DNA from 2 places in the Shewanella sp. GXUN23E genome. Region 1 is predicted to be linked to the other one. Evidence: predicted binding sites of a transcription regulator. Region 1 holds the regulator's gene; the other holds the start of a gene.
What was found. Region 1 encodes sigma-54, which starts transcription at its own class of promoters, with help from an activator protein. Its sites were predicted from a motif close to GTTGGCACGNNNNTNGNNT; they were not measured.

Region 1 (4,170 bases):
CATTTCGAAGCCAGCAATCTGACCCGTTTTTCCCAGCCTGTCTATCTGCTTTACCCGGATAATGGTCAGGCGCACTGGCGGATATCTGCCGCTGAGGGCACGCTCGACAAAGACGACAACATAGTCACGCTTGAGAATAATGTTATCATCGACGCCATTACGCCCAATGAACCCTTGCAACAGCTGAAAACCAGCTACCTGCAGCTGGATCTGGATACCATGATCATGCGCTCTGATCGCGTAATCCAGGTAGATGGCAGCAATTTTAAAGTAGAAGGTACAGGGCTTTATGCCGATCTGAATGCGCAGACAGTTAAGCTGCTGAATCAGGTAACAGGAATCTATGAACCAAACTAAGACATTTTTTGCGGCACTCCTGTGCACCCTGAGTTGGGGCGCACTGGCGGCTACGGACGATCTCACCAAGGAAGTGCACATCAAGGCACCCAGCCAGTTTGCCGATATCAAGAACAAACGGGTGGTGTACTCAGGCCCGGTGACAGTCACCCAGGGCAGTATCAAAATTCAGGCCGATGAGCTCAGCGCCAGCCAGGGGGATGGAGAAACCATTCTTATCGCCACCGGCAAACCGGCTACCTACACCCAGATGCTGGACAATCATCGTCCTGCCACTGCCAGTGCCAATGAGATCCGCTACAACATCAGCAAGCGGGTACTGACCCTGATGGGCGATGCTGAAATCGAGCAGGATGGCAGCAAAGTCAGTGCGCCCAAAATCGTCTACGACATTGAATTGCAACAGATGACCGCACAGGGTAATCAGAATCCTGACGATCGGGTGCACACTGTCATCAAGCCTGAAAACTTCCAGAATGACATCAAGCCTCTGGACGACAACAAACCTTCCAGCAAAGACAAAAAGCAGGGGCAGCCGGATTCATGAGTGAACTGACGCTGAAAGCAGAGCATCTTGCCAAAAGCTACAAGAATCGTCAGGTCGTCAAGGACGTCAGCCTGGAAGTGAAAACCGGTCAGATCGTCGGTCTGCTCGGCCCCAACGGTGCCGGCAAGACCACCACATTTTATATGGTGGTTGGCTTGGTCAAAAGCGACAAGGGTGCTATCTACATCAATGATGAAGACCTGACGCTGGATCCCATGCATATGCGCGCCCGCAAGGGTATCGGCTACCTGCCTCAGGAAGCCAGTATCTTCCGTAAGTTGTCCGTCCGCGACAATATCATGGCAGTCCTGCAAACCCGCAAGGCACTGACCAATGAGCAACGGGAAGAACAACTGGAACATCTGCTGGAAGAGTTCAACATCACCCATATCCGCGATTCCATGGGGATGGCCCTGTCAGGCGGTGAACGCCGGCGGGTGGAAATTGCCAGGGCGCTGGCAGCCAATCCCAAGTTCATTCTGCTGGATGAACCATTCGCCGGGGTTGATCCGATCTCGGTTATCGACATCAAGAAGATCATCGAACAGCTCAAGAGCCGTGGTCTGGGGGTACTGATCACCGACCATAACGTGCGGGAAACCCTGGATGTTTGCGAACACGCTTATATCGTCAGCCACGGCAATCTGATTGCCGAAGGCACACCGGCGGAAATCCTTGATAACCAGCAGGTGCGCGCTGTGTACTTGGGTGAACAATTCAGGCTATAGTTAATTCATGTGTCCCGGCGCCAGTGCAGCAGCCATGCCGGGACAGCAAGGATACGCACTTTCCTCAGACCGATGGACATACCGGTTCTCGAGAATTTCTATTAAAACCACTCTATACAGGGATTTGCGGTAAAGATGAAAGCGTCTCTCCAGCTTAAACTGGGTCAGCAGTTAACCATGACGCCTCAACTGCAGCAGGCCATCCGCCTGTTGCAATTGTCTTCTCTGGAACTCCAGCAGGAAATCCAACAGGCGCTGGAATCCAATCCTTTGCTGGAGATGGATGAAGAACAATATGACTCAGAGCTGAATGACAACGAGGGTGACAACTCAGCGGAATTTGATGAGCCTGACGATTCAGAGCCGATGCAGCACAGCTCAAGTGTCGAAACATCAGACGCCATCACCCAGGAAGCCATGCCGGACGAGCTGCCCATGGACACCACCTGGGATGAAGTCTTCACTGCCGCTCCAGTCGCTGCCGGCCCCGCAGTGCGTGATGATGATATGCCATTTCAGGGGGAAACCAGTGAAGGTCTGTATGAACATCTGGAATGGCAGAAAAACCTGACGCCCTTTTCCGAGAACGATTACGCCATCGCCACCGCCATTATTGAGGCGATCGATGACCGAGGGTACCTGACTCAAAGCACGCAGGAGATCCTCGAAGCCTTGGGAGATGAGGACACTGAACTCGATGAAGTTGAAGCGGTACTCAAGCGTATCCAGCACTTCGATCCTGTGGGCGTGGCTGCCAGGGATTTGAGCGAGTGTCTGCTGATCCAGCTCAATCAGTTTGCGGCAGAGACTCCCCACATTGAGCATGCCCGCTTACTTATCCGTGAGCATCTGGAGCTGATTGCCAACCGCGATTTCCGCACTCTGATGCGCAAGACCCGCCTTAAGGAAGATGATCTGCGTGAGGCCATTAACCTCATCCAGACCCTGAATCCACGGCCAGGTCTGCTCATCAGCCGGGATAACGATGAGTATGTAATCCCAGATGTATCCGTATCCAAGAAGCATGGCCGCTGGGTAGTGGAGCTCAACCCCGATTGCATGCCCAAACTGAATGTCAACCAGCATTATGCAGCCATGGCCCGCAGCACGCGCAGCCAGGCTGACAGCCAGTTCATTCGCGGCCATTTGCAGGAAGCCAAGTGGTTTATTAAAAGTCTGGAGAGCCGTAACGATACACTGCTGAAAGTGGCCAATTGTATCGTGCAGTTTCAACAGGGATTTTTTGAGTTCGGCGAAGAGGCCATGAAACCTATGGTACTCAACGATATTGCCGAAGCGGTTGAAATGCATGAGTCCACCATTTCCAGGGTGACCACGCAAAAATATATGCATACCCCAAGAGGGATTTTCGAATTAAAGTATTTCTTCTCCAGCCATGTTGGAACTGAAGATGGTGGAGAATGCTCGTCCACTGCCATTCGTGCTTTTATCAAAAAGCTAGTGGCAGCCGAAAACCAGAAGAAACCATTAAGCGACAGCAAGATGGCAGAACTTCTGGCAGAACAGGGAATAAATGTTGCCAGACGGACTATCGCCAAATACCGAGAAGCGATGCTGATTCCGCCTTCCAACCAGCGTAAGAGTTTATAACCCTACCCGGAATAAAGGAGGTAGCTATCTATGCAAATCAACCTGACTGGACACCATATCGAGATTACAGACTCTCTGCGGGAATATGTGGAAAGCAAATTCACCAAGCTTGAACGCCATTTTGAACAGATCAATAATGTGCACGTTGTATTGAATGTTGAGAAACTTCAGCAAATTGCAGAAGCAAAACTGCATATAAACGGCGGCGAAATTTTCGCAACTTCAGAACATGAAGATATGTATGCCGCAATAGACGCCCTGATCGACAAACTTGATCGTCAGGTGATTAAACACAAAGAGAAACTGACAAAACACTAACGATGGAACTTCGTACCATCCTGCAGCCGGAGTGTGCCTCCTGTGCCACTCCGGGCAGTAAGAAAAAAGTACTTGAGCTGGTAAGCGATCTTATCGCGGCTCAGTACCCCACCCTTTCCTCCCAGGAAGTATTCGAAAGTCTGCTTGCCCGGGAGAAAGTTGGCAGCACAGGAATCGGAAACGGTATTGCTATTCCTCACGGCAAACTGACGACTATTGATCATCCCATCGCCGTCCTGGTGAAATGCACCGAACCCGTTCCCTTCGATGCCATCGACAATCAACCGGTCGATATTCTTTTTGCCCTGCTGGTTCCAGCCGAGCAATGTCAGACTCATCTGGCAACACTCGCTGCAATGGCTGAAAAGCTCAGCGACAAACAAGTGGTTAAGCAACTGCGCAAAGCGCAGGATGACGCAGAACTGTTCCGGGTTATTACCGCATGAAATTGGTTATCGTATCGGGCCGCAGTGGCTCAGGAAAATCTGTTGCCTTAAGAGCGCTGGAAGATCTGGGCTACTACTGTGTGGATAATTTGCCGCTGTCGCTGATTGGCAGCTTGATGGAGCAACTCAAAAGCACCACTGAACAGGTCGCCATCAGTGTGGA
Region 2 (4,170 bases), on a different contig from region 1:
TCTGGGTCATGGCGTTTGGGATTTGATGTTTGAGAAAGTAGACTAAGCAGGTTTACACCTCATAATAGTTTTTAGCGGCACCTTTTAGGTGCCGTCAGTTTTTGTCCTGACTATAAAGGAGTCACTATGGCTACAAATCGCAGCCCTCGTCTGCGCAAGAAACTGCGCGTTGATGAATTTCAGGAGTTGGGTTTTGACGTGCACTGGACTTTTGCCGACAGTGTAACTGAAGAGCAAATCGATCAGCTGGTAGACAAATTTATCGATGACGTTATCGAGCCCCGTAATCTGGGGTTCCACGGTGGCGGCCACAAAAGCTGGGAAGGGATTATCGCTACTCAAAAGCTGGGCAAGTGCACCGATGAAGACCGGGAAGCCGTTCTGGCATTCTGGAAGTCACAGCCTGTTGCCAGCGTGGATGTGACTGAGCTGTACGATCTCTGGTGGGATTGATGCCAGAGCCACAACTGCTGGAACAACTGGTAGAGCAGGCCCGGCCTTTGCTGGGCCAGGGCAAGGTGGCCGATTACATCCCCGCACTGGCCAAGGTCAGTGGCAATAAACTCGGCATTGCCGTTACTACTCCTGATGGCGTCACTATTGGCGCCGGGGATTATCTCGAACCTTTCTCTGTCCAGAGTATTTCCAAAGTATTCAGCCTGACGCTGGCGTTGACACTCTATGATGAGAAGGACATCTGGCAACGGGTCGGCAAAGAGCCATCCGGTCACTCCTTTAATTCTCTGGTGCAGGTTGAACTGGAGCGCGGTATTCCCCGCAATCCGTTTATCAACGCCGGTGCACTGGTCATAGCGGATTTATTGCAGGGACGTTTGAGCGCGCCCAAACACAGGATGCTGGAGCTGGTACGTAATTTGAGTGGCAATCCGCTGATCAATTATGACAAAGAGGTAGCCCGCTCTGAGTATGAGCACAGTGCCCGAAATGCCGCCATTGCCTATTTGATGAAGTCATTTGGCAATTTCAAATGCGACGTGGATACCGTGCTGCGCAGTTATTTTCATTATTGTGCATTGCGTATGAGCTGCGCAGATTTGTCCCGGGCCATGATGTATCTGGCCAATCAGGGCCGTTCACTGGCTGGAAAACAACTGATCTCACCAGTGCAGGCCCGACAAATGAACGCCTTGCTGGCGACCTCGGGCCTCTATGATGGTGCCGGAGAGTTTGCCTACCGGGTAGGAATGCCGGGTAAAAGTGGGGTCGGCGGCGGTATTATCGCAGTGATCCCCGGTGATATGTCCGTGTGTGTCTGGTCACCTGCGCTGGACAATCAGGGTAACTCTGTCGCCGGCACCGCCATGCTGGAAGGACTGAGTCAAACCCTCGGACGATCCATTTTCTGAATCATAAACAGAGGCTGTGACCATCTGCGTCATGGCCTCTGTTTATGTCTCTTGCGTTCTGACCAATATCTGATGATTTTCACCACAACCCCGGATATCTGATACAAAGTCATCTCCTCCCTGATTTCCACAATTCCTGCCCAACTCCATGTTTCACTGCGATTTAACAATGTTGGCACGTTGTTGGCATTGCTTGTGTTATACCAACGCGTATTTAAGGACGAAGCCATGAACAGATTTACCAGAATAGTTGCCGCAGCCGCCTTCAGTTGTACCAGTGTTTTTGCTTTCGCCGGTGATGATTGTGACATTTCAATTAATTACGATCTGGTGCTGGAGCCGGATAATTTGCAGGTGATTACGGATGACCAAACCCGCTATCAGTTCAGCGATGGTGAGCTGCGTATTAATGATAAGAAAATTGCGTTGACTGCCGGACAACGGGAGCTGGTTGCTCGTTATGAGCAGCAGGTTGCCACTCAGGTGCCACAGGTTGTGGCGCTGGTAAACGATACTCTGGTGCTGACCGGTGAAGCACTGTCGCTGGCTCTGACGCCCTTGCTGGGTGACAGCAGCAGTGCGCAGCTGGCCGCGCTGATGAACAGGGTTGAGGACAGAATGGCGCTGCTGGCATCACGTAATGGTGATACATATCGTCTCGGAGTATCGGGAACCTCTATCGATGAGGCATTTGGCGAAGAGTTTGAACAGGAAATGGAGCAACTGATTATACAATCAATCGGCTCTATCATGATGAATATTGGTGCCCAGATGCTGCAGGCTGACGGCGATACTCTGGAAGCCAAACTCAATAGCATGAGCGAGAAAATGGACAATATTGGCAACGAGATTGACGCTGCAATGACTCAGCGCGGTGATGCCATTGAAGAGCGTGCCAATGCCATGTGTCAGGATATGAAACAGATTGCCACGCTTGAAGCTCAGTTGCGCCGTGACATTCCACAGCTGGCTGATTTCAGGCTGACAGAGTCAGACAGCCGGAACATGTAATTTTTAAGTGCTTCAAAGCTTCATCTTTTAAACCGGTACTCCCGTTCTGACATTTGGACAATCCAACCCGCTTGCCCCTGCACATCATTGGTGTCAGGGGCTTTTTTTGTTTGCCCTGTCAAAGAAAACTGGCAATAAATCTGTTTGGCAGCGCTATTGTCCAAACAGGAAGTTACTGACTTTTATCTGGTTATCTTAAAACTAGACAGATTGTCTGCTATACTTCCGCCAAAATGTCCACAGTTGGCGAAATTTGAGCAGTAGCCACGGAAAATCCGCTGAGATTTTACTTGTGGTTTGATTGTTCGCCGACTTAACCTGATAGTTTTATATACAGGACCTTTGCCAGGCTCCCGCAGTGGATCCCTGGCGGGGGGAATAATAAAAACAGCTTAGTGAACAGCGAAGGCGATTCCCATGTTAGAACTCTTAGAACCGATAGCTATCTTCACCCATGTGGCCAGGGCAGGAAGCTTCAGTGCCGCCGCCCGACGACTGGGAATTTCCAAATCCAAGGTAAGTACCCAGGTTGCCGATCTTGAGCATAAACTCGGGGTACAGCTTATTCAGCGAACAACCCGCAGCCTGAGTCTGACTGAAGCCGGACATCTGTTGTATGTGCAGGGAGAGGAACTGCTGCGGGACGCCGATCAGGCAGTTGCCAGCGTTCACAATCTCAATGATGCCACCCGCGGGGTGCTCAAGGTGGGGATCTCCCAGTCTTTTGGCACCATGCACATTATTCCGGCATTATCAGAGTTTATGACCACTCACCCGGAGCTGGAGTTGCAGGTCAGTTTGCTGGATCACAAAGTCGATGTGGTCAGTGAAGGTCTGGATCTGCTGCTGACGATGTCCGAGCAATTGCCTCTGGGGATGGTTGCGCGACCGCTGATGAAGTGCCAGTTTATGTTGCTGGCATCTCCCGACTATATCGCCCGTCATGGTGCTCCGGAGCGTCCAGAGCAGCTGGTGGACCATAACTGTTTGGTGTACCACGGCGAATGGCATGAACACAGCGTGTGGCAGTTCCGCAAAGGGGACGACTACTGTGAAATTGGCGTCAATGGTAACTTCCGCGTAGATAACGCGCCCGCGCTCAAGTCTGCGGCCGTGAATGGTCTGGGTGTGGTCTATCTCGCCAGTTATCTGCTTGAAGGCGAAATCGAAAAGGGAACGTTGGTGCCTTTGCTGCGGGACTGGCAGTTGACGCATCATTTGCCTTTGCAGGCGGTTTATCCGCGTCGTAAGCATCTGGCGCCAAAAGTCAGTGCCTTTATCGACTTCATCAAAGACAGAATTGGTGCGCCACCATACTGGGATCAGCCATACGCGGCACTGTATGCTGAACGCAAGTAACAGTTTGGCTTGAGCGTGTGGTGATTAAAGGCCCGGCGGTGATTGTCGTCTGAAACCGACAATTGGCGAGTGTCGGCAGAAAATGTGCTGCCTGTGCTCTGTTGGGCGTTACCACTTTGAATAAAAAAGTCCCGGCACTGTCCGGGACTTTTACTGTCTATTGTTTGAATCCTTAATCTTCCCGGTTGTCAGAACCGTAGGGCAATTCCACGGGATATCTGCGTCCTTGAATCATTTGATCAGAACGGGTTGAGTGACATGACCCTTTATTGACGTCATCCACCCTTGACTTCATCTACCCACAGGTTGACTTGCTCCTCCAGTACATCCAGAGGCAGCGGGCCATTTTTCAACAGCAATGTGTGAAAGTCCCGGATATCAAAGTTGTCTCCCAGCTGGGTCTTTGCCTGCTCGCGCAATTGCAGAATCTTTA

Region 2: ACRRUX_RS10670 (YggN family protein) is a predicted target of sigma-54. The motif match lies at 1,539-1,557, and genes of this name have one in related genera.

What each region holds. Positions count from the first base shown of each region.
Region 1 covers NZ_JBOZWP010000017.1:55,007-59,176, forward strand. Annotated here, with positions in the region: gene lptC (LPS export ABC transporter periplasmic protein LptC) at 1-357, shown strand, start outside; gene lptA (lipopolysaccharide transport periplasmic protein LptA) at 344-904, shown strand; gene lptB (LPS export ABC transporter ATP-binding protein) at 901-1,632, shown strand; gene ACRRUX_RS14555 (RNA polymerase factor sigma-54) at 1,768-3,243, shown strand; gene hpf (ribosome hibernation promoting factor) at 3,274-3,561, shown strand; gene ptsN (PTS IIA-like nitrogen regulatory protein PtsN) at 3,564-4,007, shown strand; gene rapZ (RNase adapter RapZ) at 4,004-4,170, shown strand, end outside.
Region 2 covers NZ_JBOZWP010000010.1:40,059-44,228, forward strand. Annotated here, with positions in the region: gene trmB (tRNA (guanosine(46)-N7)-methyltransferase TrmB) at 1-46, shown strand, start outside; gene ACRRUX_RS10660 (YggL family protein) at 127-453, shown strand; gene glsB (glutaminase B) at 453-1,367, shown strand; gene ACRRUX_RS10670 (YggN family protein) at 1,596-2,378, shown strand; gene ACRRUX_RS10675 (LysR family transcriptional regulator) at 2,796-3,737, shown strand; gene ACRRUX_RS10680 (DUF885 domain-containing protein) at 4,013-4,170, opposite strand, start outside.